Regions from separate parts of the Variovorax sp. GW460-12-1-14-LB1 genome, predicted to be linked through region 2. Evidence: riboswitches for the same ligand, from Rfam matches in the RefSeq annotation. Region 2 holds a riboswitch; the other holds the start of a gene.

Region 1 (3,370 bases), on a different contig from region 2:
AGGGTCGGGTGCCGCTGCCGTCGAAGACATAGTCGGTGGAGTAATGCACCATCAGCGCACCAATCTGCTGCGCGGCCTCCGCCACCACGCCGGGCGAGGTGGCGTTGAGCTTGCGCGCGAAGTCGGGCTCGCTCTCGGCCTTGTCGACGGCGGTGTGCGCGGCGGCATTGACGATGACGTCGGGGCGCACAGCCAGCACGGTTGCAGCCAGCTGCTCGGGACGGCTGAAGTCGGCGTGGAAGTCGGTGCTGTCGAAGTCCAGGGCGACCAGTTCGCCGAGCGGCGCGAGGCTGCGCTGCAACTCCCAGCCGACCTGTCCACCCTTGCCGAGCAGCAGCAACTTCATGCGGAAGCCTTTGCAGGTGCGGCGTCGTACTGCTTCTCGACCCATTCGCGGTAGGCGCCACTTTGCACGTTGCGCACCCACTCGCCGTTGGCGAGGTACCACTGGACGGTCTTGCGGATGCCGGTATCGAAGGTCTCGGCGGGCTTCCAGCCGAGTTCGCGCTCGAGCTTGCGTGCATCGATGGCGTAGCGGCGGTCGTGGCCCGGGCGGTCCGTGACGTAGGTGATCTGTTCCTTGTACGGCTTGCCGTCGGCGCGGGGGCTCAGTTCGTCGAGCAGCGCGCACACGGTGTTGACGATCTCGATGTTGGGCTTCTCGTTCCAGCCGCCGACGTTGTAGGTCTCGCCGAGCTTGCCGGCCTCGAGCACGCGGCGGATGGCGCTGCAGTGGTCCTTCACGTAGAGCCAGTCGCGCACCTGCATGCCGTCGCCGTACACGGGCAGGTTCTTGCCGGCCAGTGCGTTGACGATCATCAGCGGGATCAGCTTCTCGGGGAAGTGGAACGGGCCGTAGTTGTTCGAGCAGTTGGTGGTGACCACCGGCAGGCCGTAGGTGTGGTGCCAGGCGCGCACGAGGTGGTCGCTCGCGGCCTTGCTGGCCGAGTACGGGCTGTTGGGCTCGTACTTGTTCTCTTCGGTGAAGGCCGGGTCGGTCTTGGAGAGCGAGCCGTAGACCTCGTCGGTCGACACATGCAGGAAGCGGAAGGCCGCCTTCTGGTCGGCCGGCAGGGCGTTCCAGTAGCCGCGCACCGATTCGAGCAGGCGGAAGGTGCCGAGCACGTTGGTCTGCACGAAGTCTTCCGGACCGTGGATCGAACGATCCACGTGCGATTCCGCGGCAAAGTTCACGACGGCACGGGGTTTGTGCTCGGCCAGCAGGCGATCGAGCAGCGCGCTGTCGCCGATGTCGCCCTGCACGAAGACATGGTTCGCGTTGCCCTTGAGCGACGCCAGGGTCTCCAGGTTGCCCGCGTAGGTCAGCTTGTCGAGGTTCACGACGGGCTCGTTGCCCTGCGCGATCCAGTCGAGCACGAAATTGGCGCCAATGAAGCCTGCGCCGCCGGTAACCAGGATCATGGAGTCCCCTGCATGTAGAAAAAAGTTTGCTTTACCAAAAATCAACATTCAATTATCCCATCGGTGTGAAGTGCCGATGTACAGGGCTTGGCCGGCTTGCGGGGCCCGCCTACAATCGCCAACAATTGCAGGAGAGCGGGCCTCCACGGAGGCCCTACCGAAGGCGCAAACTCCCATAAACGCTCAGGTCGGCCCGACGAAATTCCAGGCAACGCCCAGGAACTTCGGCAAGGGGTCAGTACTGCACTCATCGATACAGCCGTCTGGAGAGCCGCCACGCCATGTGGCGCACCGAAGGAGCAAACCCGCTGCGGGTGCAGCAGGGTGAATCTCTCAGGTACCGAGGACAGGGGGAGCGGCAACTTGGACATCGGTCGTCCGGTTGCTTGCTATTTTTTCAATAGCACTCCACGCCCGCCGTTCAAGCGCTGCAAACTCAAAGGTACTTGCAATGCGTGTGATCGTTCTTGGCGCCGGCCTGCTCGGCGTGACTTCGGCCTATTACCTCCAGCAACTCGGCCACGAGGTGACCGTGATCGACCGGCAGGCCACCCCGGCCGCCGAAACCAGCTTCGCCAACGGCGGCCAGATCTCGGTCAGCCATGCCGAGCCGTGGGCCAATCCGAGCGCGCCGCTGAAGGTGCTGCAATGGCTCGGCAAGGAAGATGCGCCGCTGCTGTTCCGCATCCGCGCCGACATGCGCCAGTGGCTCTGGGGCCTGCAGTTTTTGCGCGAATGCACCCCCGCCCGCACCCGCCACAACATCGAACAGATCGTTCGTCTCGGTACATACAGCCGGGAAATGTTGCAGCAATTGCGTCGAGACACCGGCCTGAACTATGACCAGCGCACGCAAGGCATCCTGCACTTCTACACAACGCAAAAAGAATTCGACGGCGCCCTCGCGCCCGCCGAGCAGATGCGTGCCCTGGGCTGCGAGCGGCTGGTCATCTCGGCCGACGAGGCCATCAGGATCGAACCCGCCCTCGCCCACATCCGCCCCCAACTCGCTGGCGCCACCTACACCGCCGAAGACGAATCGGGCGACGCCAACCGCTTCGCGCGCGAGCTCGTGAAGCTGGCCGAGGCGGCCGGCGTGAAGTTCCTCATGAGCCACACGGTGACCGCGCTGCGCGAAGCCGGCGGCAGCATCGACCACGTCGAGGCGACCGACAACGAAGGCCGCTTCCAGCGCATCCGCGGCGATGCCTTCGTGCTCGCGATGGGTTCGCTGAGTCCGTTGTACGCCGCGCCGCTGGGCATCCGCCTGCCGATCTACCCCGCCAAGGGCTACTCGGTGACGCTCCCCGTCAAGGACGCATCGAAGGCGCATCAGGTCTCGCTGACCGACGACGAATACAAGCTGGTGTTCTCGCGCTACACCTCCGAGTCGGGCGACCGCCTGCGCATCGCCGGCACGGCCGAGCTCAACGGCTACGACCGCGACCTGAACCGCGTGCGCTGCGAAGCCATCGTGCGGCGCGTCGAAGAACTCTTCCCCGGCGCCGGCGACACCGAGCGCGCGCAGTTCTGGACCGGCCTGCGCCCGGCCACGCCGAGCAACGTGCCGTTGATCGGCAAGACCAAGTTGCCGAACCTGTTCCTCAACACCGGCCACGGCACGCTCGGCTGGACGCACGCCTGCGGCTCGGGCAAGTCGATCGCGCGCATCGTGAGCGGGCTGGCGCCCGAGGTCGACTTCGCGTTCGCCGGCATGCCGGCGCCCGCGCCACGCGCCGTGCAGCCCGCACTGGGCTGACACGACACGCGCCCTCGGGTCACGCCTTGAACGTGACCCAGGGCTTGAGCCGCACGGCGCAGCGGATGAGCCCCGCGCTTTCCTGCGCCTCGATCACCGCGCCGATCGGCTTGTAGGCCTGCGGCGCCTCTTCGATGCGGCGCTCCTCGCGCAAGGTCACGCACTGCCAGCTGGCTTCCGCGCCGCCGG
Region 2 (3,370 bases):
CCGGGCGCGGCGGATGGCCGCGGGCACGATGCCGTCGATGAGCTCCGCGCGCGTTTCCGAGCCGATCACCGGCAGCATGCGCGCCTCGTCCGCCGCATCGATGCCGATGTGGCGGGCGAGGAATTCTTCGGCGTTCTCTAGTTCTTGCAAAGAGGGAAGGGCGGGAATCGGCATGGCGGTGAAGGCTCGGGGAGAAGGAACGAAGGTGCGAGGAAGCTGCTGTTCAGCGGATCAGGATTCGGCGGCGAACTTGTCGTAGCTGGCGGCGTCGAGCAGGGCGTCGAGCTGCGCGGGCTCGCTCAGCTTGACCTTGAAGAACCAGCCGGCGGCCAGCGGGTCGCTGTTGGCCAGCGACGGGTCGGCGCGCAGCGCTTCGTTCACTTCGGTGATCTCGCCCGACACGGGCATGAACACATCGGCGGCGGCCTTCACCGACTCGACCACACCGGCGACCTCGCCCTGCGCGAAGGTCTTGCCCACTTCAGGCAGGTCGACGAACACCACATCGCCCAGCGCGTCCTGCGCATGCACGGTGATGCCGACGGTGGCGGCGCCGCCTTCGGCCGCCACCCATTCGTGGTCCTTGGTGTATTTGATGCTCATGAAAAAACTCCTCGTGGAAAAAATGGAATCGGGATGCAGAGCCTAGCCGGGTCTGCGGGGTTCAGTGTCGGTCAGCCGCGGTAGTAGCGCGTCGGCACGAAAGGCATCGTCGACACCTCCATCGGCACCGGCTTGCCGCGCACGATGGCCTGCACGCGCGTGCCGGGCTCGGCGAAGGCGGCGGCCACGTAGCCCATGGCCACGCAGCGGTCGGCCGTGGGGCCGAGCAGGCCGCTGGTGACGGTGCCGATGTCGTGGCCTTCGAGCGACTGCAGCAGCGTGCCGTCGCGCACCGGAATGCGTTCGAGCGCCACGAGGCCGACGCGTTTGCGCGTGAGCGTCTTGTGGTCGGTGTGGCCGGCCGCGCCCGAGGCGACGGCGGCCAGCTGGGCCAGCACCTTGGCCGCGCCCGGGAAGCCGCCTTCGCGCGCACCGCCCGCGCGGCGCACCTTCTGGATGGCCCAGTTGAGCGAGGCTTCGACCGGGGTGGTGGTGGTGTCGATGTCGTTGCCGTACAGGCACAGGCCGGCTTCGAGCCGCAGCGAGTTGCGCGCGCCCAGGCCGACGGGCTTCACCTCGGGCTGTGCGAGCAGCAGGCGGGCGAGGGCGTCGGCGTCTTTTGCGGCCACCGAGATCTCGAAGCCGTCTTCGCCGGTGTAGCCGCTGCGGGTGACGAAGGCGGCGATGCCGCCGATCTGCACCGCGCCGCCGGTCATGAACACGAAGCGCTCGATGCCGGGCGACAGGCGCGCCAGCGTGGCCGCAGCCTGCGGACCTTGCAGTGCCAGCAGGGCGTGGTCGGGCAGGGGCTGCACCTGGCAGCGCGCGCCGATCTTGTCCTGGATGTGGGCGATGTCGGCCACTTTGCAGGCGCCGTTCACGATCACGAAGAGCGAGCCATTGCCTTCGTTGAAGAACATCAGGTCGTCGAGGATGCCGCCCTCGTCGTTCAGCAGCAGGCCGTAGCGCTGCTTGCCGGCGGGCAGATCGACCACATCGACGGGCATCAGGGTTTCGAAGGCGGCGGCGGCATCGGGGCCGACCAGGCGCAGCTGGCCCATGTGCGAGATGTCGAACAGGCCGGCCGCATCGCGCGTGTGCTTGTGCTCGGCCATGAGGCCGGCGGGGTACTGGACCGGCATCGAATAGCCGGCGAAGGGCACCATGCGGGCGCCCAACTCGACGTGGAGGTCGTACAGCGGGGTCTTGAGAAGTTGAGTATCCGAAGAAGCGGAAGCGGAGGAAGCGGCCACGGGGCACTCCAAAGGGGCAGTCGAAATCCATGGCTGCAACGCCACGGGCCACCCCTGCTGTCCGCTTTACCTGAGAGATTCGCCCCACGATCGGGGTTTGCTCCTTCGGTGGGCCGCATGCAATGCCACGGCCTCTCTCCAGCAAGGAAACGCCGGTGGTTGCCGGCGTCTTGTCAGTCCTTTTGCCTGAGCGTTCGGGGAACCCCTGCGCCTTCGGCGGCCCCGTCGCGCGGGGCTCTCTCCTGACCCGGCGAGTGTAGTGGATCGCGGGGCCGGGGCTGGCAGCTCAGTGCACGGTTTCCGCCGGCGGCAGCAGCTTGTCGATGCGCTCGCGCAGCGAGTCGGCGCGCTCGGGGCCGGCGGCCTTCTCGATCTCGGAGAGCATCAGTGCGGCGATGGTCAGCATGGCCTCGCGGTCACGGGCCTCGCGCAGGGCGTCGCGCATCTGGTTGGCGAAGCGCGGGTCGCGGCGCACGAACATGCGCTCGCAGATGTCGAACAGGAACATGCGCGTGGTGGCCAGCGAGCGCTTGCCGTCGAAGCTGTCGGCCGAGGTGGCGACCTGGATCGGCTCGGCGGCGGGGACGGGCGTGGGGGCCGGTGCAGGAGGCGGCGCGACCGGGCGCGCGACCTGCAGGTAGCCGCGCTGCATCAGCCCCTGGATCGCCTGCTCGGCCTCGACGCGGCTGGGGAACAGCGGGCTGAAGTCGGTCAGCGAGCGCCGGCCGTCGGCCATGAGCAGCAGGGCGCGTTCACGCTGGCTGAGCGTGCGCTGCCCGGCCTGGAGTTCGTCGCGTGCCTTCTCGGTCTTGGTGGGGAACATGGCGGCCACAGCTTTCGGAGGTCGAAGGCTGCAGCATCGTTGCAAGTGGTGACATCTTCGTGAACCATTTGCCTTACAGGGACAAGGCGGTGCGCGTCAGTTGCCCGCGCTCTCCTTGCGGATCAGCCAGCGCGGGCCCACGCGCTGCAGCTCGAGCGTCTTGCGGTCGGTCTCGGTGAGCGCGTCGGCGCTGTAGACCTGCCGGAACTGCGCGCTGGCCGAGGTGCCCTGGACGCTGATCACCAGCCCCTCGATGCCCACGCTGATGCGCGACTTGCCCGTGATGCGGGCGCGCCGGTCGGCCTCCCAGCGCTCGCGGGTCTGGCCGCGCGCGGGGGTGAAGTCGCTCGCGTAGGCGGCGAGGTAGCGCTCGACGTCGCGCGCGGACCAGGCGGCGGCCCAGGCGCGCACGGCGGTTTCCACTTCGGCGAGGTGGGTGACGGGATTGGCGGGGGCGGCTGCTGGCGCAACGGCTGCAACGGGCGCGGCGGCCGGCGTGGCCGCGATACCGGCGGTGGCCAGCAAGCCGGCAGCGACAAGGCTGCTGCCCTGGGCGACGATTCGGTGCATGGCGTCCTTCTCTTTCCTTCTTCTTGTCTGTCAGGCTCGACGTCGAAGCTTGCGTCGATTCTGGCAGTGAAAGAGGGCGCGTGCGGCGTCGAATCGACTGCGGAAATCGGTGGTTCTGCGG

What was found. Region 2 has a riboswitch for glycine ahead of gcvT (glycine cleavage system aminomethyltransferase GcvT). Riboswitches for the same ligand answer to the same signal wherever they lie in the genome.
Region 1: linked by a shared signal. The riboswitch ahead of AC07Y4_RS09850 (D-amino acid dehydrogenase) and the one ahead of gcvT (glycine cleavage system aminomethyltransferase GcvT) in region 2 are both predicted to bind glycine.

What each region holds. Positions count from the first base shown of each region.
Region 1 is NZ_JBWKYF010000014.1:30,425-33,794, reverse strand. Features, by position in the region: gene rfbD (dTDP-4-dehydrorhamnose reductase) at 1-346, opposite strand, end outside; gene rfbB (dTDP-glucose 4,6-dehydratase) at 343-1,422, opposite strand; glycine riboswitch at 1,541-1,631, shown strand; glycine riboswitch at 1,676-1,782, shown strand; gene AC07Y4_RS09850 (D-amino acid dehydrogenase) at 1,874-3,181, shown strand; gene AC07Y4_RS09845 (RtcB family protein) at 3,201-3,370, opposite strand, start outside.
Region 2 is NZ_JBWKYF010000024.1:57,341-60,710, forward strand. Features, by position in the region: gene gcvP (aminomethyl-transferring glycine dehydrogenase) at 1-174, opposite strand, end outside; gene gcvH (glycine cleavage system protein GcvH) at 232-603, opposite strand; gene gcvT (glycine cleavage system aminomethyltransferase GcvT) at 675-1,856, opposite strand; glycine riboswitch at 1,904-2,008, opposite strand; glycine riboswitch at 2,021-2,111, opposite strand; gene AC07Y4_RS14695 (hypothetical protein) at 2,143-2,679, opposite strand; gene AC07Y4_RS14700 (L,D-transpeptidase Cds6 family protein) at 2,776-3,249, opposite strand.